Regions from separate parts of the Holzapfeliella sp. JNUCC 72 genome, predicted to be linked through region 2. Evidence: predicted binding sites of a transcription regulator. Region 2 holds the regulator's gene; the other holds the start of a gene.
The links. Region 2 encodes HrcA, which represses chaperone genes, less so after heat shock. Its sites were predicted from a motif close to TTAGCACTCNNNNNNNNNGAGTGCTAA; they were not measured.
Positions count from the first base shown of each region.

Region 1: a site for HrcA is predicted at 8,671-8,697, ahead of groES (co-chaperone GroES). Genes of this name have one in related genera too.

Region 1 is NZ_CM132220.1:861,166-874,116, reverse strand. Features, by position in the region: gene tsaB (tRNA (adenosine(37)-N6)-threonylcarbamoyltransferase complex dimerization subunit type 1 TsaB) at 1-164, shown strand, start outside; gene rimI (ribosomal protein S18-alanine N-acetyltransferase) at 151-693, shown strand; gene tsaD (tRNA (adenosine(37)-N6)-threonylcarbamoyltransferase complex transferase subunit TsaD) at 712-1,746, shown strand; gene JNUCC72_RS04235 (DUF1430 domain-containing protein) at 1,940-3,967, shown strand; gene JNUCC72_RS04230 (DUF1430 domain-containing protein) at 3,970-5,937, shown strand; gene JNUCC72_RS04225 (ABC transporter ATP-binding protein) at 5,940-6,578, shown strand; gene JNUCC72_RS04220 (ABC-F family ATP-binding cassette domain-containing protein) at 6,610-8,529, opposite strand; gene groES (co-chaperone GroES) at 8,719-9,003, shown strand; gene groL (chaperonin GroEL) at 9,028-10,647, shown strand; gene JNUCC72_RS04205 (APC family permease) at 10,828-12,660, shown strand; gene mutS (DNA mismatch repair protein MutS) at 12,744-12,951, shown strand, end outside.
Region 2 is NZ_CM132220.1:487,852-500,802, forward strand. Features, by position in the region: gene rimP (ribosome maturation factor RimP) at 98-571, shown strand; gene nusA (transcription termination factor NusA) at 587-1,696, shown strand; gene rnpM (RNase P modulator RnpM) at 1,717-2,016, shown strand; gene JNUCC72_RS02365 (ribosomal L7Ae/L30e/S12e/Gadd45 family protein) at 2,013-2,327, shown strand; partial or broken gene infB (translation initiation factor IF-2) at 2,503-4,851, shown strand; gene rbfA (30S ribosome-binding factor RbfA) at 4,866-5,213, shown strand; gene truB (tRNA pseudouridine(55) synthase TruB) at 5,266-6,168, shown strand; gene ribF (riboflavin biosynthesis protein RibF) at 6,188-7,132, shown strand; gene hrcA (heat-inducible transcriptional repressor HrcA) at 7,235-8,290, shown strand; gene grpE (nucleotide exchange factor GrpE) at 8,302-8,844, shown strand; gene dnaK (molecular chaperone DnaK) at 8,871-10,706, shown strand; gene dnaJ (molecular chaperone DnaJ) at 10,775-11,917, shown strand; gene lepA (translation elongation factor 4) at 12,013-12,951, shown strand, end outside.

The DNA.
Region 1 (12,951 bases), 370 kb from region 2:
ATAATTTAGTTCATGCGGAGTCAGCAATAACAATGATTGATCAGTTGACACCTGAAGATGTTGATCAATTTGTACCTGAATACTTAAGAAAAACACAAGCAGAAACTGATTGGGCAAAAGCTCATGGTAACCATGATGGTGATCAGTATGTTGAAGAGGTTTAAGGCAATTTTAGGTTTTAATCAACTATTTTTTAGTTTGCCTATTCATGAACAGCCTCTTTATTTAACAACTGAGGATATGACGTTTAAACTGGTGAAAGCAGATTTAATGCATTTAAATGCATTAATGGCAGCACAGCGGAAGATTTATCAAAGTGCGCCTTGGGACAAGTTTGCATTTAGACAAGAGTTATTGAATACGCATCGCCGATTATATCTAGCACTTTTTCATCAAAAAGAGCTCATTGGTTATATTGGGATTAAGTTTACACCGTCGTTTAGAGAAGCTCATATCACAAATGTGGGGATTATACCTGATTATCAGAATCGACATCTGGGGCAGTATTTGATTCAGTTGGTTTGCGATTATGCTGAGCAGTTAAATTTAAATAAAGTGAGTTTAGAAGTTCGAATCGACAATCACAAAGCACAATATATTTATCAAAAAATGGGATTTAAAAAAGTAAGGATTCGAAAAAATTATTACTTTTTTGAAAAAATTGATGGGGTCACAATGGTGAAACCCCTATAAAGGAATTGAACAAACGTAATGAGTGAAACAAAGCAAAATTTAATTTTAGCATTTGAAACAAGTTGTGATGAAACAAGTGTTTCGGTAATTAAAAATGGACATGAAATATTATCAAATATGATTGCAACTCAAGTTAAAAGTCACCAACGTTTTGGCGGTGTTGTACCCGAAGTGGCTAGTCGTCACCACGTTGAAATTATTACTGCTCTAATCACAGAAGCACTTGAAGAAGCACATGTGACTTATGAAGATTTAGATGCTGTAGCTGTAACTAAGGGGCCAGGTCTTGTTGGTGCCTTATTAATTGGTATTTCAGCTGCTAAAGCTGTGGCAATGGCGCACAATCTTCCTTTGATTGGGACTAATCATATTGCTGGCCATATTAAAGCAGCTAATTTAGTCGATAAAGTTGAGTATCCAGCATTAGCACTTGTAGTTTCGGGTGGACATACAGAGCTAGTTTATATGAAAACACCTAGTGACTATGAAATAATCGGAGATACACGAGATGATGCAGCCGGTGAATCTTATGATAAAGTTGGTCGTGTTTTGGGAATCAATTATCCAGCCGGAAAAACGATTGATGAGATGGCTCATAAAGGTGCTGAAACTTTTGATTTTCCGCGTGCGATGATGAAAGAAGATAACTACGACTTCAGCTTTAGCGGACTCAAAAGTGCTTTCATTAATACAGTTCATCATGCTGATCAAGTTGGTGAAACATTAGATAAGAACGATTTAGCTACAAGCTTTCAAAATGCTGTTGTTGAAGTTCTTGTTCATAAAACACTTAAAGCAATCGCAGAGTACCAACCTAAAACGTTTGTTTTAGCAGGTGGTGTTGCGGCTAATCAAGGACTAAGACAAGCGCTAACTGAGGCAATTAATCAAAAATTTCCAGAATTAAAAATGATTATTCCGCCGCTTCGCTTATGTGGTGACAATGCCGCAATGATTGGTGCGGCAGCTTACCAACAATTTTTAGATAAAGATTTCAGTGATATGAGTTTAAATGCTGAACCAGGTCTTGAATTCCCTTATGAAGGGGAATAAAAAATAACCATCTTCTTATTTAAGAAGATGGTTATTTTTTATGGATTCAATGAACTTTTTTGAAAGAAAAAATTAAGGAGTTTTAAAGGTTTTTTTAGTTCATACATTTATTAATAAATGTATGATAAGTTAAAAATAATGAATTGGAGAGTCGATTCAAAAACAAAAGGGTTATATTTAGGGGGATTTTTTGATGAAGCGTTTATTTGTCTTCGTCTCGTTTTTGTGTTTGTCTATATTTTTAGCGTTTTCAATTAATGCTAAAAAGGAATTGCTTTATTATACGGATTATCCAAGTGTTACAGTTAAAGGACTTTCTAAGACAACAGAAGTTGCAAATCGAGAAAAATTAGTCAATCAATTGCAACAACTAGGACAAGAGACTAATAGTTTGATAGCAAGGAGAGTTGCGGCACCCAATGACCAAGGGGTGCAGCGATTTACATACGATCCTTATGGTATTGGGAGTCTACCTGTTGGACTTAATCGGGCTACTCAGGAAGAAGCAAATTCTAGTAGTTTAGTTAACAGCTATTTAATTGCTTCAGGTAGTTTAACGGCAAGACAACTTGAGAAAAAAATGAATGAATCAGGGTATGAAACAAAATCATATGAAGGGAATCGAAATCTTTTTGATAATATTTTATATGTATCAATTAACGAAACAACATTTGTTTCACTATTAATTTTTGTCCTGACTTTTATTGGCACTTCATTAGTAGTTAGAATTAAAAGATTAAGATATGCAGGAATTGAACTTGTTTCAGGGAAGTCAATTTTGAAAATTGTAATCAAGCCGGTTTATGATGATTTTCTAATGATTATGGGCAGTATAATTTTAACGACAAGTCTAGGATTTGGCTTGTTAAGTTATTTACATGTTTTTTCGTGGAAATTACTAGGATTACTAACTGTGACTTTATTAACTTATGGAACAATATTACTATTTTTATCCATTATATTAACTTTAATCGAAATTTTGAGTTTAAAGAGATCATCCTTAATGAGGGTTATAAAAGGCAGCTTACCGACTAAATCATTAATGGCAACTATGTTAGTCAGTCAATTTCTGTCTATTATGATGTTGATTTTGGTGATGATATTTGGGTTGAAATTTTATAGCGATTATCAGGATTTAGCTAAATCAGAGCAAACGTGGGAACAATACCCAAATTATTACAATGCGACATTTGGACTAGGTGGCATTGTTGCTAAAAGTAAAGAAGATAATATTCAATATTTTACACCGTTTCAGGGATTGGCTAAAGATGCTATAACTAATCATGATGCAATATTAATTAAAAAGAATTATCAACAACCTAAGACTATGGAAGAACAAATGGCAGTTATGCAAGATAAATCAAAAGTTGAATCTTTGTATGTTAATCTTAACTATTTAAATCATGAAGATATCAAAATAAGCTCAGAATTCCAAACTAAGGTTAGTAATTTTCAAGAGGGAGAATTTGCTTTGATTTTACCTAAAAAACTAGCAAGTCAAAAGCAAGTTATCATTGAAAAATATAAAGCAGAGATTCAAAATTACGCTAGTAAAACTGACGATATTAGATCTGACAGGCTTTATTCAGTAAAAGAACCTCTTGTGGAATTTGTTGAAGATAATCAAGAACGTTTTTTGTTTAATAAATCAAATTTAGATGGTCTACAATTTGCAATTGATCCCGTAATGGTTGTAATTAATGACAAATCTATTTCAAAATCGATGCCAAGTTGCTTATTTTGGGGGATTAGTGCCATTAACGATGTTTACTATAAAAATTACGATGAAACAATTGCGTTATTAAAAAAACATCAGGTTTATCAAGAAGTATCTTACTTAGAAAATATTAAGTTTCAATATGCAAATAATACTAATGAACTTAAAATTAAATTAACTTCAATTTTGATAGGAGCAATTTTGGCAATTGTAACCAGTGTCATTTTATTTAGTGCCATGAATTTGCTTTACTTTGAACAATTTAGACGAGAAATATTTATCAAGAAGATTAGTGGTCTATCTTTCTTTGAAATTCATAAAAAGTACTTGAGCTTTGAACTAGCCATGTTAGGTTTAGGAGCAGGAATCCCCGTGATTTTGGGTGCTAATAGCCTAATAGCAATTGGAGCTTTAGCAGTTATGATATTAGTACTCACTATTTTGTTGTTTATCCAAAATAGAAATGAGCAACAAACAGCAATGACAGTAATGAAGGGGAAATAAGAATGAAAAAATTATTCTTGAGTTTATCAACATTATGTGTTGCTATTTTTATCACATTATCGATTAGTAGTCGCAAACAAGATATTGATTATCGTATTTATCCATCAGTCACGGTACATGATGTTAACCGAGATGCTGACAGTGTGTATAGCCGGGACACGGTAGATAACCAGTTAACACAATTAGCCCATAAGACTAATAGTACTATTGGAAAGTTAGTAATTAAGCCGAACAAAGCCGGTGTAGTTAATTATCAATTTCAAAAGTATGGTGAAAGCAAATTACCTCAAGAACTTGAAGAAGTCTCATTGGCTGAGAAGGATAAGACAGCAGTTGTAGCAACATACATTATAACTTCGGGATCCTTATCGGTAAGTGAGCTTCAGCAATTATTTCAAAGTTCAGGCTATGTTGCTTCTGCTTTGAGTCAAACGTCATTGCCGAGATTATTCGTTCAAGTAGCAGCAACATATGTTAGTATCTTAATCTTTTTAACTTTTGTTTTAACTTTTGCAGGTATTATTATCGTGTCTAATTTAAAACAAGTTAAACAGGCAGGTATTCGATTAGTTTCTGGTCAATCATATCGAAATCTTTTCAGTCAATTATGGTTAGATGATTTTCTGCCATTAGTGATAACGACAGCAGGGAGTTATTTGCTAGGGTTAGCATTATTATCTGTTTTGGGATTATTTGCCTCAACATATGTTTTAATATTGACTTTGGGGCTAGGATTATATTTTTTAACTTTAGTTACAACAGCAACAATTTTGAATTGCATAAATTTATTAACTTTAAGGCAAGAAAAACTAATCACGTTGATTAAAGGTAAACTATCTTTGAAAAAGATTATGGCTATTGTTTCAACTAATCAATTAGTTGGTGTGTTTTTGATGGGGTTGATGTTGTTTTTGGGGACAACTTATTATAGTAGTTACCAAGAACAAGTGAAGGCTACGGATTCATGGCAACAAAATTCGCAATTTTATCAATTTGATTATTCTGTTGCTTTTGAAACTGGTAAGTCACAAGATAAGAAAAAATTAAAAGAAACTTGGTATGACGTTGCAAATGAAGCTGTTAGTTCAGGATTAGCGATGTTAGTCGATGGAACGTATTCTTCAACTAGCCATGCACTATACGTCACACCTAATTATTTAATTAATCAAAATATTGAGTTAGATGGTGAATTAGCTAATAAACTAATGAATTTAAAATCGGGAGAATTTGGGGTATTAGTTCCAGATAACCTGAAAAATCAAGAAACTCAAATTGTGCAAAATATAACAGCGGATGTACAAGACTTATCAGATCAGGATAAAGGCCCGGGACAAGACTACTTAATGACTGTATCACCGATTGTTGCCACAATTAAAAGTGGTAGTTCCAGATTTATGATGAATACTTCAAATATAAATAGTCAGCAATTTATAAGTGACCCAGTTATCGTAGTGTTAACACCGGAGTCAACAGGAAAAACAGAATTGTCAGGATTATTTTGGGAAACTAATATGTTGTTTTATCAAAACTATGATCAAGCTTTAGCACTATTTGAACGTCATGGTGTAAGTCAATATATTTCTTATCTCGAAAAGGCACAATCCTTATATTTGAATAACGTTAATGACATGAAGACTCGCACAATTGCCTTAATGATTGGTATAGTTTTAATGATAGTAACAATCGTAATTTTATTTAGTACGATGAATTTGATTTATTTTGAACAATTTAGAAGAGCTATTTTTATTAAAAGATTATCAGGCCTTAATTTTATAGAAATACACGGCAAATATCTTTTAAGTGAGTTCTCGGTATTAATAAGTGGTGTTTTGATTTTTTGGTTATTATTAAAAGACTCGGTTATCGCAATAATAACATTAGGCTTAATGAGTTCGATATTAGGTATTATTATGTATATCCAAAACAAAAAAGAACAAAAAGCAGCCATAACAGTAATGAAGGGGAAATAAGAATGATAAAAGTTGAAAATGTAACAAAGGATTTTGATAATCGTGAATTATTTACAAATTTAAATTTGAATTTTGAGAAGGGAAAAATCTATGCTTTAATCGGTCCGAGTGGAAGTGGAAAAACGACGTTACTCAACATGATTGGTCATTTAGAAAAGATTACAAAAGGCGATATCACTTATGATGGTCAGTCACTAAAGTCAATTTCTGCTCATCGTTACTTTAGAAATGAGTTAGGCTATTTGTTTCAAAATTTTGGATTGTTAGATGCTCAATCTATCAAAGATAACTTAGATTTAGGACTTGTAGGTCAAAAAATTAAAAAGCAAGAGAAAGTAGAAAGACAAAAATTAGCTCTAAAGCAAGTAAACTTAGATTACCTGAGTCTTAATCAAAAAATATTTGAATTATCTGGGGGAGAAGCTCAGCGTGTCGCTCTGGCGAAAGTGATTTTAAAAAATCCACCTCTTATTTTGGCTGATGAACCAACTGCAGCACTTGATCCTAAAAACGGACAAGAATTGATGGAGTTATTGCTCTCACTCAAAAATGATGATCGGACGATTATTATTGCAACACACAATCAAATGATTTGGGAAAATGCTGATGAAGTGATTGATCTAAGAAATTATCGCAATTAAAAAAAGACAAGGACAGTTAGTCCTTGTCTTTTTATTCGTTTTCTTCTTGTTGAGTTAGCCAATATTCCCAATTGTCATTTTCGGTTGTCAATTTTTCATTGATTGCATCAATTTCTGACTGAAATTCTGACATTTTACTATAGTCTGTAGCATATTCAGGCTTAGCCATTTGTTCTTGGATAGCTGCAATTTCACTTTCGTATTTTTCAATATTTTCTTCAGCTTGGGCAATGCCACGCTCAATTTTACGAAGTTCAGCTTGGCGTTTCTTTTGTAGGGCATAGTCTTCTTTACCACCACTATTATTTTTAGTTGTCTTTTGTTGAAGGGCAATATCATCTGGCTTGATAATTTGTTCTTTCTTTTCCAAATAGTAATCGTAGTTCCCATCGAAGACGTAAGCCTGATTGTTTTTGACTTCAATTGTAGTTGTAGCTAGTTCGTTAATAAAGTAACGGTCATGGGATACAAAGACAAGTGTGCCATCAAAATCACGAAGTGCTTTTTCGAGAACTTCTTTTGCATCAATATCTAAGTGGTTAGTAGGCTCATCCATAATCAAGAAGTTGTGATTCTCCATTGATAAAACGGTCAAAGCAAGACGCGCACGCTGTCCACCTGAAAGTTGACCCACGCTTTTTTCGATATCATCAGCGCCGAACAAGAAACTCGCTAAGACACTTCTGATTTCTTTTTCGGGTGTTAAACGATGACGGTTCCAAACAGTATCAATAACTGTTTCTTTTGGATTAAATTGTGAGATTTCTTGATCATAAAAACCAACTGAAACGTTAGCACCAAACTTGTAGCTACCAGCAAGCGGTTCGAGCTGTTTAACTAAAGTTTTTAGTAGGGTACTTTTTCCAATTCCATTAGCTCCCAAGATAGCAACACGATTATGCTTGTTGACTTGTAAGTTAATGTCATTAATCATAGGTTCGTTTTTTTCGTATCCTACACTCATATGGTTAATAAGGAGAGCTTCTTTACCACTTTGCTTTTCAACATTAAATTTCATTGTCATTTGACTTTGATGTTTAGGGGGTTGAATGCGTTCCATTTTATCAAGTTGTTTACGACGACTTTGCGCACGTTTGGTTGTGGAAGCACGTACGATATTTTTTTGGATAAAGTCTTCTTGTTTTTTGATTTCAGCTTGTTGTTTTTCGTAAGCTTCTTGATTTTGACGATCCATTAATTCACGTTGCTCAACATATTTTGAGTAATTACCAGTAAAATGCGTTAACTTTTTGAAGCTTAATTCATAGATTTCAGTTGTAATAGCGTCTAAGAAGTACTGGTCGTGAGAAACAGCTAAAATAGCACCTGAATAGTTTTTCAAGAAGGTTTCAAGCCAGGTTAAAGTGTCCACATCCAAGTGGTTAGTTGGTTCATCTAATACCAACAAGTCTGGCTTTTTAAGCAAGAGCTTCACAAAACCAAGTCTGGTTTTTTCACCACCTGATAATGTACTTATCTCTTGATGGTACGTTGATTCATCGAATTTAAACCCATTTAGTACGGTTTTAATATCGGTTTCGTAAGTAAAACCGCCATTAATTTGATAATCGTACTGCATTTGATCATAGCGTTTTAACAGCTCTTCATCTGGTTGAGATTGCTTAGCTAGCTGTTCTTGAACTTCAGTCATTTTATTACCTAGTTCAATTAAAGGGGTAAAAACTTGAAGCATTTCATCCCAGATAGTTTGATTAGTGTCAAAATTATGCTCTTGGGCAATGTAGCCAATTTCAATATTCTTAGGTGTTGAAATATGACCAAGTGAAGGCTCTTCTTGTCCTGTAATCATTTTGAGCAGTGTACTTTTACCTGCACCGTTTGGACCGACTAGACCAATACGGCTTTTATTTTGAATTTCGATATCTAGATTTTCAAATAACACATCACTACCAAAGTGGCGTGCTAATTGATTTCCTTGTAAGATAATCATTATTTCACCTCATTTTTATTCACTGTTTAGCATATCATAATTCGGTGCTTGATAAGGGATTTTAAGCAATTTTTAGCATTCTACTTTTTTTCTGCTAAAAACTTGCACTTTTTCATAAAGATGATATTATTTATTTAGAAGTTAGCACTTGATAAATAAGAGTGCTAATTATTGTAGGAGGGAAATTAAATGTTAAAACCTATTGCTGATCGCGTGATTTTAAAAGTTAAAGAAGATAAAGAAGAAACAGTGGGAGGTATTGTACTAGCAAGCAGTGCTCAAGACAAACCTCAAGTTGGTGAAGTTATCGCCGTTGGGCAAGGTGCTCGAACTCGTGACGGTCAAAGATTACCATTGACTGTTAAAGTTGGAGATAACGTTTATTACGATAAATACGCAGGTACAACTTTAAAATATGAAAATGAAGATTATTTAGTATTAAAAGAAAACGATATTTTAGCAATTATTGATTAATTTTTTTAATGAGGTGAAGTTAAAATGGCAAAAGAAATTAAATTTTCAGAAGATGCACGTCGTGCAATGTTACGTGGTGTTAACAAATTAGCTGACACCGTTAAAGCAACAATTGGACCAAAAGGTCGCAATGTTGTGTTAGAAAAAAGCTATGGTTCTCCAGAAATTACTAATGATGGGGTAACGATTGCTAAATCAATTGAATTAGCAGACCATTTTGAAAACATGGGAGCTAAATTAGTAGCTGAAGTGGCTTCAAAAACGAATGATATTGCAGGGGACGGGACAACAACCGCTACTGTTTTGGCACAAGCAATTATTCAAGAAGGACTAAAAAATGTTACTTCTGGTGCCAATCCTGTAGGTATTCGCCAAGGAATTGAATTAGCTACTAAAAAAGCAGTTGAAGAACTACATAAAATGTCACACAAAGTGGCTAATAAAGATGAAATCGCACAAGTTGCGTCAATCTCAGCAGCTAATGAACAAGTTGGACGTCTGATTGCAGATGCGATGGAAAAAGTTGGTAATGATGGTGTTATCACAATTGAAGAGTCAAAAGGAATTGAAACAGAATTAAGTGTGGTTGAAGGGATGCAATTTGATCGCGGTTATTTGTCACAATACATGGTAACTGATAACGATAAAATGGAAGCAGACCTTGATAACCCATACATTTTAGTAACTGATAAGAAAATTTCAAATATTCAAGAAATTTTGCCTCTATTGCAAGAAATTGTTCAACAAGGGAAAGCCTTGATGATTATTGCTGATGATATTGATGGAGAAGCATTGCCAACACTTGTGTTGAATAAAATTCGTGGAACCTTCAATGTTGTCGCAGTTAAAGCACCAGGTTTTGGTGATCGTCGTAAAGAGCAACTAGCTGATATTGCAGCTCTTACAGGTGCAACCGTTATTACAGAAGATTTAGGCCTAGAATTAAAAGATACAAAACTAGAACAACTTGGACAAGCTGGTCGTGTTACTGTAACAAAAGACAATACAACAATTGTTGAAGGTGCAGGCGATAAAGCGGCTATTGCAGAACGTGTTAATACCTTGAAAAAACAAATTGCCGATTCAACATCAGACTTTGACCGTGAAAAATTACAAGAACGTCTAGCAAAATTAGCTGGTGGTGTAGCTGTAATCAAAGTTGGTGCAGCAACTGAAACTGAGTTAAAAGAACGCAAATATCGCATTGAAGATGCACTAAATGCTACTCGTGCAGCTGTTGAAGAAGGATACGTTGCTGGTGGTGGTACTGCATTGGCTAACGCCGTGAAAGCAGTTGCTTCTCTTGAAGAAACTGGCGACGTGCAAACAGGTATTAATATCGTCAAAGCTGCTCTTGAAGCTCCTGTTCGTCAAATTGTAACGAATGCAGGTCTTGAAGGTTCTGTTATTGTCGAACGTTTGAATAATGAAGACCCTGAAGTTGGCTATGATCCCGTAACTGACAAATGGACCAACATGATTGAAGCTGGTATTATTGATCCAACTAAAGTTACACGTTCAGCTCTACAAAATGCCGCATCTGTTGCCGCATTGATGCTAACAACTGAAGCTGTTGTGACTGAAGTTGATAAAGATAATGAAACAAATCAAGCACCAATGAACCCAGGAATGGGTATGATGTAGCCTATTAAATTTCATAAAAAGAAGCCTATGGAAGTTATAACTTGCCGTAGGCTTTTTTATGTGGCACAATAACGCTGTTGTAAATCTTAAATTTTTTTAAAATTATGGTAGATTTTACAGATTAAATAGCGTAATATTTGTGAAGTTATTGAAAAAGTTCATTATGTGGAGGTGCCCGTGATGGGACAATTTAAACGTTTGATTTTAGGAAAGCCTTTAAAATCAAATGAAGAAGGCGACCAAAAGCTAACGAGATTCAAAGCACTTGCAATGTTGAGTTCAGATGCTTTATCTAGTGTGGCTTATGGTACTGAAGAAATTGTAATGGTGCTGGTAACACTTTCTGCAGCTGCAATATGGTATTCACTACCAATTGCCTTTTTTGTTTTAGTGTTACTACTATCCTTAACTATTTCTTACCGTCAAATTATTCATGCCTACCCAGATGGTGGTGGGGCCTACAAGGTATCTAGTGATAACTTAGGGAAATCATCAGGATTAGTTGCTGGTGGTGCACTATTAATTGACTATATATTAACGGTAGCGGTTAGTGTTTCGGCTGGTTCTGAAGCGATTACCTCAGCAATACCGGCTCTCTACGGGCATCAAGTTGCAATCGCAATTACAATTATTGTTATTTTAACTGTTTTAAACCTACGTGGATTAAGTGAATCTGCTAATTTCTTAATGATTCCGGTTTATCTTTTCATTGGGTCAATTTTACTCATGATTGGTGTGGGATTATTCAAAATTATGTCAGGTCAAATTCCTTATCACGCTGCATCTCCTGTTGGTGGTGTTGTGCCAGGGATAACGGCAGCTTTAGTTTTAAAAGCTTTCTCAAGTGGGTCATCATCATTAACTGGTGTTGAAGCAATTTCAAATGCGGTGCCATTTTTCAAGAAGCCTCGTGCTAAAAATGCCGCTGGAACTTTAACTATTATGGCTGTTATCTTGGGGATTTTCTTTGCGGGTATCACATTCTTAAACTACTGGTACGGTATCGTACCTGAAGAAAAAGTAACCGTACTTTCTCAAGTTGCTGCCAGAACATTTGGTGGTGAAAACATTTTCTACTACATTATTCAATTTGCGACTGCCTTTATTTTGGCTGTTGCAGCTAACACTGGATTTTCAGCATTCCCAGTGTTGTCATCAAATCTAGCCAAGGATAAGTTCTTACCACATAACTATATGGATCGTGGTGATCGACTAGCATACTCAAATGGTATTTTAACGCTAGCAATCGGCTCAATTATTTTAATTACACTATTTGGTGGAGTAACTTCAAAATTAATCCCACTGTATGCAGCAGGAGTGTTTATTCCATTTACGCTGTCACAAAGTGGTATGATTGTAAAATGGTATAAAGAAAAGCCTAAACATTGGATGGCAAAAGCATTTGCTAACTTCGTTGGGGCATTCATTTCTTTTGCAATTTTGATGATTTTAATTGTCTTTCGTCTAGGCGAAATTTGGCCACTATTCGTGATTATGCCATTCTTAGTTTGGTTCTTCTACAAAATTAGAAATCACTATGAAAACGTTGCCGAACAGTTACGACTAGAACAAGAAGGTGCTAAATATCACCATTATGATGGCTCAACAGTTATTGTGCTAGTTTCGAATGTTACGCAAGTGACGAAGGGTGCAATTGCTTACGCACAATCAATTGGAGATTATGTAATTGCGATGCACGTTTCAATGGACGAAAATCCAGACAAAGAACGTGAAACGCAAGAACAGTTTAGAAAAGACTTTCCGAATATCCGTTTCGTGGATGTTCATTCATCTTACCGTTCAGTTATTAAACCTGTTGTTAGGTTTACTGGTGTGATATCAAAGAATGCACAGCAACGTAACTTTTCAACTACAGTGTTGATTCCACAGTTTGTTCCAAACAAACAATGGCAATTTGCATTGCATAATCAGACAGCATTAAGATTGAGACAAGCCTTTAGCAAACATGAAAATATCATTGTTTCAACTTATAGCTATCATCTAAAAAAATAAATTAATCTGTTAAATAAGGGACATAAATTGTTCCTTATTTTTTGTTATAATTAAAGTGAAAATAAAAAAGGGAAACGATAACTATGGCAAAATCACAAACTCCAATGATGAAACAATATTATGAAATCAAAGAAAAGTATGCGGATGCGTTTTTATTTTATCGTGTCGGTGACTTTTACGAACTTTTTGAAGAAGATGCGGTTTTAGGTGCAAAGTTACTAGAATTAACCTTAACTTACCGCAACAAAAATACCGAAAATAGAATACCAATGGCAGGAATGCCACATCATG
Region 2 (12,951 bases):
ATTTGAAGGCCTGAATATGCTAGAATATAGTCATTGGATGGTTCTTAGTTCGAGTGAGCAGAAATGCTCACTCTTTTTATTGCAATAGGAGGATTATGTGGCTGAGATTACAGAAATTGTTGAATCTTTAGTTGCACCAATCGTTGACGAGAAAGGTTATGAACTTGTTGACGTTGAGTATATTAAAGAAAAATCAACACGTTATTTAAGAATTTATGTCGATAAAACTGGTGGAATTGATATTGAAGAAGTCGCACAGGTTAGTGAACAATTAAGCGAAAAGCTTGATGAACTCAATCCTGATCCTTTTCCAGAACCTTATATGTTAGAAGTCTCTTCTCCAGGTGTTGAAAGACCTCTAAAGAAAGAAAAAGACTGGGAAAGCGCGATTGGTGAATACATCAATGTTAGTTTATACCGTGCTTTTGAAGGCGAAAAAGTATACGAAGGTTTTTTAATTAGTAAAGACGAGTCATTCGTAACTTTAGAAATCAAAATTAAAACACAACGTAAACAACTCTCAATTCCAACGGATATTGTGGCTAAAGCAAGATTCGCAATTGAGTTTTAGAAGGGGACGTAGTTCATGTCAAAAGAAATGTTAAGCGCCTTTGAGGCACTTGAAAAAGAAAAAGGAATCAAAAAAGAAGTCATCATTGATGCCTTAGAAGCAGCGTTGGTTTCTGCATATAAAAGAAATTACAACAAAGCTCAAAACGTTGAAGTAACCTTTGACGAAAAGAAAAGCGATATCAAAGTATATGCTTTGAAAGAAGTTGTTGAAGAAGTTTTTGATGACAGACTAGAAATTAGTTTTCCAGATGCATTAAAAATCAACAAAGCTTATGAATTAGGCGATGTTTTAAAATTTGAAGTGACACCTAAAGACTTCGGTCGTATTGCTGCACAAACAGCTAAACAAGTTATTATGCAACGTGTTCGTGAAGCTGAAAGAACCAACATCTTTAACGAATATTCACAATATCAAGATGAAGTTGTACAAGGTGAAGTTCAAAGACAAGACAACAAATTCGTTTATGTTAATATTGGCCGTGTTGAAGCATTGATGTCACGTGCTGACCAAATGCCAAATGAAACTTATAAACCACATGACCGTATTAAAGTGTTAGTATCTAAAGTGGATAACACAACAAAAGGTCCACAAGTTTTTGTTTCACGTACACACGCTGATTTAGTTAAGCGTTTATTCGAACGTGAAGTTCCTGAAATCTACGATGGTACGGTGGAAATTGTATCTATCGCTAGAGAAGCTGGTGACCGTACTAAGATGGCTGTTCGTTCAGATAACAAGAATATCGATGCAGTCGGAACTTGTGTTGGTCAAAAAGGTGCCCGTGTTCAAACAATCGTTGATGAACTAGGTGGCGAAAATATGGACATCATTAACTATGAAGAAGATCCATCAGACTACATTGCCAACGCACTAAACCCAGCAGAAGTTATTGCTGTTCAATTCGACGAAGCACAAAACAGTTGTTTAGTGATCGTGCCAGATTACCAATTGTCACTTGCAATCGGTAAACGTGGCCAAAACGTTCGTTTAGCAGCTAGACTTACAGGATACAAAATCGATATTAAAGCAGAATCAGAAGTCGAATTTGTCGAAGATACTGAAGAAGCTAATACAAGCGAGGAAGTATCAACTGATAATCCTTCAGAAAATACTGAAGAATAATCTTTGAGTAGGTGGTAACTATGAAAAAACGTAAGGTTCCAATGCGTCGAGATTTACTGACTAATGAAATGGTACCTAAAAAAGAATTAGTACGCATTGTGTTAGACAAAGAAGGTAATTTGAGCATTGACCCAACTGGTAAAAAGCCAGGTCGTGGGGCCTATGTGTCATTGAAACCAGACAATATTCAAGTAGCTAAAGATAAACAAGTATTGAACCAATCTTTAAAAATTAAAGTGGATGATTCTTTTTACGATGAGCTGTTTGAATATGTTGAACATCAAAAAGCCAGACAAGAATTATTTGGAGATAACAAGTGATTGATAAACGTCAAAAAGTGTTAAACATGCTAGGATTAGCACAAAAATCTCAAAATTTGATCTCTGGAGCACCTCAAGTAATTGAAGGGATTCGAAACTCTTCGGTGCATTTGGTATTCTTAGCAACAGATACTGCTAAAAACAACCAAAAAGATATTACAAATAAAGCCAGTTACTATAAAGTACCAGTTATTACAGATTTTACGAGCCAAGACTTTGAACAAGCTATTGGCCGAAATCGTAAAATACTAGCGATTTGTGATAAGGGCTTTAGTAAAGCAATACAAAAATACTATAGTGAAGAAGTGTGATGCTGATGACAAAAACATAATCGGCATCGTGCTTGCTTTGCGGAAATAAGAAAGGAATGACCATTCTTTGACCTCAAATCAAAATAATAATCATTCAACAAACCAACAAAACGAGCATAAACCAACAAAAATTAAAATGAGTGCAGTTAGAAAACGCAATACTAACAGCAATAACAACCAAAACCAAGGTAACTCAAACAATTCTAACAATAACAAAAATGGTTACTCAAAAAACCGTAACAACAATAATCAAAGCCAAGATCGTCGCAATAACAGATCTAATTCAAACCAAAAGACTAATAATTCACCAAGACCTAAAGCAGGTTTAAAACACTTGGAAGAATTAAAAGAAAAACAACGCCAAGATACAAATAAAAAACCACGTAACAACAATCGTGGTGGACAAAATGGTCGTCCAAACAACAAGTCAAACGACCGCAACGGTAATCGTCCTTCAAATAATGGCGGTCGTCCAAATTCAAACAGTAACCGTCCTCAAAATAATAACGGTGGCGGAAATTATAAGAAAAATAACGATCGTAACCAAAAACCAGCACGTCGTAATACGTTACCAAATATTCCAGCAGCACCTGAACCAGTGCAAAACGAGTCTGAAAACCGTAACCGTAAACGTGTTGACCACAAGAAGAACGTTAACTCAAAGAATAACTGGCGCAACAACAAGAAAAAGAACAATAGACATCAAGAACAAAATGTTCACATTAAGAAGAAAAAACCAATGCCACAAAGAAAAGAAAAGCCATTGCCAGAAGTATTGGTTTTTGAAGACGGCATGAATGCACAAGATTTAGGTAAATTATTACACCGTGAACCAGCTGAAGTTGTTAAAAAGCTATTCATGTTAGGTGTTATGGTTAACCAAAATCAATCACTTGATAAAGATACAATCGAATTGATTGCAACTGATTATGGTATTGATTCAAAAGAAAAAGAACATGAAGATATCTCAGATATTGACAAAATCTTTGAAGCTGAAAATAGCAATACTGAAAATCAAACACCTAGACCACCAGTTATTACAATCATGGGACACGTTGACCATGGTAAGACAACCTTACTTGACCACTTGCGTAACACTCACGTTACAGATGGTGAAGAGGGTGGAATTACCCAACATATTGGTGCTTACCAAGTTGATAATGACGGTCGCTTAATCACTTTCTTGGATACACCAGGGCATGCTGCGTTTACAAATATGCGTGCTAGAGGTGCTGATATTACTGATATTATCATCTTAGTAGTGGCAGCTGATGACGGTGTTATGCCTCAAACTAAAGAAGCGATTAACCATGCCAAAGCTGCTGGTGTACCAATTATTGTGGCAGTTAACAAAATTGATAAACCTGATGCAAACCCTAACCACGTGATGGAACAATTGATGGGATATGAATTGATTCCTGAAGATTGGGGTGGATCAACAATCTTTGTTCCAATTTCTGCTAAAACTGGTGAAAACGTTGATGACTTACTAGAAATGATTCTATTACAAGCTGACGTGATGGAATTACACGCTAACCCAGAACAAAAAGCAGTTGGTACAGTTATTGAAGCACGTCTTGATAAAGGTAAAGGTTCAGTAGCTTCATTACTAGTTCAACAAGGAACACTTCGTGTAGGTGACCCAATTGTTGTTGGTAATACATTTGGTCGTGTTCGTGTTATGACTAACGACCGCGGTCGTCGTGTTAAAGAAGCACATCCATCAGAACCAGTTGAAATTACAGGTCTTAATGGTGTGCCAAATTCAGCCGATCGTTTCGCAGTATTTGAAGATGAAAAAACTGCTCGTGCAGCTGGTGAAGAACGTGCAAAACGTGCATTAGTTGAAGAACGTAACAACAATAGCCGTGTTACACTAGATAACTTGTTCGATACGATGAAAGAAGGCGAATTGAAACAAGTTGATGTTATTATCAAAGCCGATGTACAAGGTTCTGCTGAAGCTTTAGCTGGATCACTTCAAAAGATTGAAGTTGAAGGCGTTAAAGTTAATATCGTTTACTCTGGTGTAGGGGCTATTAATGAAAGTGATGTAACATTAGCTACTGCAAGTAATGCTATCGTTATCGGATTTAATGTTCGTCCAACACAACAAGTAAGAAAACAAGCTGAAACTGAAAACGTTGATATTCGTCTATATGGTGTTATCTATAAAGCTATTGATGAAATTGAATCAGCTATGAAGGGTATGCTAGATCCTGAATTCCAAGAAAAAGTTACAGGTAACTTAATTGTTCGTGAAACATTCCACGTTTCAAAACTTGGAACTATCGCTGGTGCATTCGTAACTAACGGTTCAATTCAACGTGATAGTGGTGTAAGATTAATCCGTAATGGTATTGTTATCTACGAAGGAAAATTATCTTCACTAAAACGCTTTAAAGATGATGCTAAAGAAGTAAATCAAGGCTTTGACTGTGGTTTGATGATTGAAAACTACAATGACATCAAAGTTGATGATGAAATTGAAGCTTATGTCATGGAAGAAGTTCCTGTTAAATAAAAGGGGGAATTCCAATGAAACACCGTATTGAACGTGTGCAACAAGAAATTTTACGTGAAGTCACAACAGTATTACGAAAAAACGTTAAAGACCCTAGAGTTAAAGACGTTACGGTTACTGATGTTGAACTAACGGGTGATTTATCTCAAGCTACTATTTACTATAGTATTTTGTCTGATAAGGCATCTGACAATCAAAAAGTTGAAGAAGGACTTAAAAAATCAACAGGTTTAATTCGTCACGAAGTAGGGCGTAATTTGACAACGTTTAAAGTTCCTGAATTAATCTTTAAAAAAGATGATTCTGTTGCTTATGGTGCCAAAATTGATGCTTTGATTCGTCAATTAAATCAAAAAGACTAAAAAACGCCATTTTATGGCGTTTTTTTTATAATAAAGGATGGTTAAGTAAGATATGTTAAGTGGTGTAATTGTTTTATATAAAACTAAGGGGATGACGAGTACCGACTGCGTTCGTGATATGCGTCGCGTTCTTCAAATGAAAAAAGTGGGTCATGGTGGTACTTTAGATCCATCAGTAGAAGGGATTTTGCCAATTGCGATTGGACAAGCAACTAAAATCATCGATTTGATGCAGACCCATGATAAAACGTATATTGGTGAAGCCATTTTAGGCTTTGAAACTGATACGGAAGACTTAGATGGTGAAGTGACGAAATCACAAGATGTTGAGACCCCCTATTCAGAAGAAGAAATTGTAGCAGCGATGGCACAACTAACAGGGGATGTTGAACAACTACCGCCAATGTATTCATCCGTTAAAATTAAAGGGCGTCGATTATATGATTATGCGCGAAACAACATTCCTGTTGAACGCCCAATTCGCCATATTAAGGTATCTAAATATGCCAAAATAGGACAATCTACTTACGATGAACAAAACAAGCAGCAACGATTTAAATTTGAAATTACTTGTTCAAAGGGAACTTATGTGAGAACACTAATTAAACAATTAGGCGATATTCTTGGCGTTCCTGCTGTTATGAGCTCATTGACCCGTGCTAAAAGTGCTGGATTCGGGTTGAAAGATGCTGTTTTATTAGAGACTTTAAAAGAACAACCTGAAAAAGCACCTGATTATGTGGTACCTCTTGAACGTTTCTTTGAAGATCAACCGGCTTACCATTTAAGCGATAAAGAGTTTGAAATGGTACAAAATGGTGCCAAACTTAAATTTCCAATTGACGTAGAACGTCTATGTTTGTATCATAATCGAAAAATAAAAGCGATTTACAAGAAAGACGTTAAACATCCGCCACTTTATCGTCCGGAAATGATGTTGCTTCAAAATAGTTAACCGATAAGGGAGGATAAGTATGCGTAGTTACGAACTAGATTATCCAGTTAATAATCAAATTGTCGAACCTCAAGGAATTGTATTGGTTCTTGGATTTTTTGATGGTGTTCATCTAGGTCATCGTCAATTAATTGAAAAAGGTCAAAAAGTTGCTCAAGAGCAAAACTTGAAATTAGCTGTTATGACAATGAATACGCACCCTAGCAAAATATATGGTCCAGCTGATGTTACTGTGCCGTTAATTACTACAACAAGTGAAAAACAGCAATTGATGAATGAAGCAGGGGTCGATATCTTCTATATTGGCAATTTCAATGGCCCGCTAGCTAAGGTTCAACCTGATGAATTTATCAACGATGTTCTGGTTAAATTAAATGTTAAAGCAGTTGTTGCAGGATTTGATTATACTTTTGGAAAAAAAGAAGTAGCTAATATGTCATTGCTAAAACAGTTAGCTCAAAATAAGTTTGATGTTTATGAAGTCGACAGTTACAACAAAGGTAATGAAAAAGTTAGTTCAACTCGAATTCGTCGATTGATCGAAAAAGGTGACGTCGATCAGGCTAATGAATTACTAGATTCAATTTATCAGACATCTGGACAAGTCGTTCATGGGTTCAAACGTGGCCGAAAACTGGGATTTCCAACGGCTAATATTGCTTCTAGTGAAGATAAAGTTGGCCTAGCCTCAGGTGCCTATACTGTTGAATTGAAGGTTCATAACCAATGGTATCAAGGGATGGCAAGTGTTGGTTATAACATTACGTTTGATGATGTGAAAGATTTATCCGTTGAAGTCAATATTTTTGATTTTGATGAAGATATTTATGATGAAATTGTTGATGTGAGATGGTATCACTATCTTCGACCAGAAGAAAAGTACCCCTCAATCGATGCTTTAATTGAACAATTGAACCAAGACGAAGCCAATAGCAAAGCCTATTTCAAAACCTTAAAAAAATAGCTTGATAATTTTAGCTGTCATCTTGACATTCTGCTATTTAGTTGTTATATTCTAATAGTTAGCACTCGTAATTTAATAGTGCTAATTCGAAGAGGTGACGCTATGTTATCAAAACGACAAGAACTAATATTAAAGATGATTATCAATGTCTTTAACAAGACACAACAGCCTGTTGGGTCAAAGACATTGATGGATGAACTAACGATTCAAGTTTCTTCAGCCACTATCAGAAATGAAATGGCTAAGCTTGAGGAATTAGGATTAATCGAAAAAACACATTCATCTTCTGGTCGTGTCCCATCAAATAAGGGATATCGCTATTATCTAGATTATTTATTACAGCCTACAGATATGCCAGAAAACTTGCATGAAAAACTGCAAATGGATTTTAATCATCAATTTCAAAAAATTGACGATATTGTATCTCGTTCGGCAAAAATATTATCTGATCTGACTAGTTATACAGCTTTTGTAGCTAGTCCAGAAATTCAGTTTTGCAGAATTACTGAATTTCGCATCGTGCCACTTTCTAATCATCAAATGATGGCAATTTTGGTCACCAGCGATGGCGACGTCAAAAATCAGCTTTATCGCTTACCTGAGGATGTATCGGGTAAAGAACTAGAATCATTAGTTGAGAAAATCAATACGGCAGTTAAGGGCAAAACTTTACATGAAGTATCAAGTTATTCTTCTGGGAAGTTCATGTCAATTCTCGGTATTGAAGAGGACACAGCTAGTTTGATTCTTCTTCAATTATTGAAGGATGTTTTCAAACCAACTGAAACTGATCAACTATTCGTTAATGGTGAGTTGAATCTCCTTAACAATTATTCTAGTTTTGATGACTTGGATAATTTGAAGTCACTTTATCAGTTGCTTAGTCATCCAGAGATATTTTCAGATTTAATTCATGAAAATAGTCTAAACAATCCAGCATTTTCAGTTCATGTCCGTTTAGGAGATGAGCTACCGCTTGATTTATTGAAAGACTACAGTCTATTGACGGCTACATATGAAGTCGGTGACTTTGGAAATGGAATTGTCGCTTTACTAGGGCCAACAAACATGCCCTATTCACAGATGATTAGTTTAATGAACTACTTCAAAGAAGAACTTGCAGATCAATTACTAGATTATTATAGCAAGTTTAGATAAGGAGGATGACAGTGTCTAACGAAGAAAAAGATATTAAACAAGAAAATACAACCGAAGAACCTGTTGAAGAAACAACGGAAGAAGTTGTTGAAGCAGAAGAACCTTCAGAAGTTGAAAAACTTCAACAAGAGCTTGAAGAAGCACAAGATAAATACTTGCGTTCACAAGCTGAAATCCAAAATATTCAAACACGTCAACAAAAAGAACTCGCTCAATTCAGTAAATATGAAGGTCAAAGCCTTGCAAAAGAAATTTTGCCAGCTTTAGACAATTTACAAAGAGCCCTACAAGTTCAAGCTGACGATGAGGCTTCAAGCCAATTGAAAAAAGGGATTGAATTAACTTATAACGCATTAATGAAAGCTTTAAATGATAAAGGTATTACAGAAGTTGAAGCAGAAGGTGCACCTTTTGATCCAAATTATCACCAAGCTGTCCAAACAGTTGAAGCAACTGAAAACCATCCAAAAGATACAGTTGTTGAAGTTTATCAACCTGGATACTTATTTAAAGATCGTATTTTAAGACCTGCAATGGTTAGCGTTGCAAACTAAGAAATTCGAAAGGAAGTTATTGATTTATGTCAAAAGTTATTGGTATTGATTTAGGAACAACTAACTCAGCAGTTGCTGTTTTAGAAGGTAAAGAACCAAAAATTATTGCAAACCCAGAAGGTAACCGTACAACTCCTTCTGTTGTTGCTTTTAAAGATGGTGAAATTCAAGTTGGGGAAGTTGCTAAAAGACAAGCAATTACAAACCCAGACACAATTTCTTCTATCAAACGTCACATTGGTGAAGCTGGTTACAAAGTAACTGTTGGTGACAAGTCATATACACCACAAGAAATTTCAGCAATGATTTTACAACACATTAAAAAATTCAGCGAAGATTACTTAGGTGAAGAAGTAACAGAAGCTGTTATTACAGTGCCTGCTTACTTCAACGATTCACAAAGACAAGCAACAAAAGATGCTGGTAAGATTGCTGGTTTAGATGTTAAACGTATTGTTAACGAACCAACTGCTAGTGCTTTAGCTTATGGTTTAGACAAAGCCGAAGAAGACGAAAAAATCCTTGTTTATGACTTGGGTGGTGGTACATTTGACGTTTCTATCCTTGAATTAGGTGACGGTGTATTCCAAGTACTTTCAACAAATGGTGATACTCACTTAGGTGGGGATGACTTTGATGAAGCAATCATGGATTGGTTGATTGCACAATTTAAAGACGAAAATGGTATTGACTTATCTAAAGATAAAATGGCATTACAACGTCTAAAAGATGCAGCTGAAAAAGCTAAAAAAGATTTATCAGGTGTAACAACAACTCAAATTAGCTTGCCATTTATCTCAGCAGGTGAAGCAGGTCCATTACACTTGGAAACAACTTTAACTCGTGCTAAATTCGACGAAATTACAGCTGAATTAGTTGAAAGAACAAGAATCCCAGTTGAAAATGCACTAAAAGATGCTGGACTTTCAAAAGATGAAGTTGACAAAGTTATCTTAAACGGTGGTTCAACACGTATTCTTTCAGTTCAAAAAGCTGTTGAAGACTGGACAGGTAAAAAACCTGATCACTCAATCAACCCTGATGAAGCTGTTGCCTTAGGTGCTGCTGTTCAAGGTGGTGTGATTTCAGGTGACGTTAAAGATGTTGTTCTTCTTGACGTAACACCATTATCATTAGGTATTGAAACAATGGGTGGCGTTTCAACTAAATTGATTGAACGTAACACAACAATTCCTACAAGTAAGTCACAAGTCTTCTCAACAGCTGCTGACAATCAACCAGCTGTAGACATTCACGTTCTTCAAGGTGAACGTCCAATGGCTGCTGACAACAAGACGCTAGGTCGTTTCCAATTAACAGATATTCCACCAGCACCACGTGGTGTTCCTCAAATCGAAGTTAAATTCGACATTGATAAAAATGGTATTGTAAATGTATCTGCTAAAGACTTAGGTACTCAAAAAGAACAAAAAATTACAATCCAAAGTTCATCAGGTCTATCAGATGAAGAAATTGAACGTATGACAAAAGATGCTGAAGAAAATGCTGAAGCAGATAAAAAACGTAAAGAAGAAGTAGACTTACGTAATGAAGTTGATCAATTAATCTTTACAACTGATAAGACATTGAAAGAATTAGATGGCAAAGTTTCTGAAGAAGAAGTTTCAAAAGCTAAAGAAGCTAAAGAAGCTTTAGAAAAAGCACAATCTGACAATGACTTAGAAGCAATGAAAGCTAAAAAAGATGAATTGAACCAAATCGTTCAAGATCTTACAACAAAACTATACCAACAAGCACAAGAAGCCCAACAAGCTCAAGGTGGCGAACAATCAGGTCAAGCAAACAACGATGACACCGTAGATGGTGACTTCCGTGAAGTAGACCCTGATAAAGATAAATAACAATTACGATGAAAAAGTCAAATTGTCAATTTGACTTTTTTCATTTATAGAAATGAAAGAGGAATTTTATGGCACAACAACGAGATTACTATGAAGTCCTGGGTCTTTCTAAAAATGCATCGGAAGCCGAAATAAAAAAAGCTTATCGTAAACTATCTAAAAAATACCACCCTGATTTGAATGATTCTGAGGATGCTGAAGAAAAGTTCAAAGAAGTTAGTGAAGCATATGAAGTCTTGAGCGACTCCCAAAAACGCGCTGCTTATGATAATTATGGTCATGCAGGTGTTAATGGTGGTGCGCAAGGCGGAGCTGGTGGTTTTGGTGGCGGTGCCCAAGGATTTGGCGGTTTTGAAGATATCTTTAACCAATTCTTTGGTGGTGGAGCTGGCGGCGGTGGCCGTGCACAAGATCCAACTGCACCAAGAAAAGGGCATGATTTAGATTACACCATGACACTTGAGTTTGAAGAAGCAATTTTCGGTAAGAAAACAAATGTCACATATGATCGTGATGAAACATGTAAGACTTGTGATGGTAAGGGTGCAAAACCAGGTACTTCAACCAAAACTTGTCAAAAATGTCATGGTTCAGGTCATATGACCGTAGATCGTCAAACAATGCTTGGTATGGTTCGTCAACAAGTTGCCTGTGATGAATGTCACGGTCAAGGTGTGATTATTGAAACACCTTGTGAAGACTGTCATGGTAAAGGAACAACTAAACAAAGACACACTGTTGAAGTTAATATTCCAGCAGGTGTTGACCAAGGCCAACAAATTCATTTAACTGGTCAAGGTGAAGCTGGTGCTAATGGCGGGCCTTACGGTGATTTATACATTGTTTTACGTGTTCGTCCAAGTAAGACATTTGAACGTTCAGGAACAACAATTTACTACACTGTTCCAATTAGCTTTGCTCAAGCTGCACTTGGTGATGAAATTGACGTTGATACTGTTCACGGTAAAGTTAAATTGCGTATTCCAGCTGGAACACAAACAGGAACAACCTTTAGGTTAAACGGTAAAGGTGTTCCGCAATTGAACGGACATGGAACAGGTAACCAAGAAACAACAGTTAAAATTGTGACACCTAAGAAAATGAATGAGGATCAAAAGAAAGCCTTAGTCGACTTTGTTAAAGCTGGCGGGGAAGACATTCAACCTCAAGACAAAAACTTTTTTGAAAAAGTAAAAGATAAATTTATGTGAATTCTAAAAAAGAGAAGATCTTAATCTTCTCTTTTTGTTTGTGACCATTTCGGATACTTGCTATAATAAAGAACAGAAGTAATAGAGGAGAACACATGAATTTAGAAGAATTAAAAGATTATCAATCAAGAATAAGAAATTTTTCTATTGTTGCCCATATTGATCATGGGAAATCAACAATAGCTGACCGCATCTTAGAACTGACAGATACAGTGTCAAAGCGTGAAATGCATGCTCAAATTCTAGATAGTATGGAACTAGAACGTGAACGTGGCATTACAATTAAGTTGAACTCAGTTGAGTTAAAGTATCGTGCCAAAGATGGTAAAGACTATATTTTCCACTTAATCGATACACCAGGTCACGTGGACTTTTCATATGAAGTTTCACGTTCACTTGCAGCTTGTGAAGGAGCTGTTTTGGTCGTTGATGCGGCTCAAGGTGTTGAAGCACAAACACTAGCTAATGTGTACTTGGCCTTAGATAACGACCTTGAAATTGTACCTGTTATTAACAAAATTGATCTACCTGCAGCAGATCCAGATCGTGTTAAAGATGAAATTGAAGATACAATCGGTTTAGATGCACAAGATGCTGTGCTTGCTTCAGCTAAGAGTGGGTTAGGAATTGAAGAGTTACTAGAACGTATCGTAACTGACATTCCTGCACCTCAAGGTGATTTTGAAGCACCATTGAAGGCGATGATTTTTGACTCTGTATATGATTCGTATCGAGGGGTTGTTTTATCAGTCCGAGTTGAAGATGGAATCGTTAAACCCGGTGATATGATTGAAGTTATGAGTAATGGTAAACAATACGAAGTAACAGAAGTAGGTGTGTTGTCACCTAAAGCTGTTAGTCGTGATCGTTTAGTTGCAGGTGATGTTGGTTATCTAACGGCTAACATCAAAACTGTTCGTGATACGCACGTGGGTGATACGTTGACACTAGCTAACAACCCAACGACTAAACCAACACCTGGTTACCGTCCAGCAAAACCTATGGTTTATTCAGGGATGTATCCAGTTGAAAAT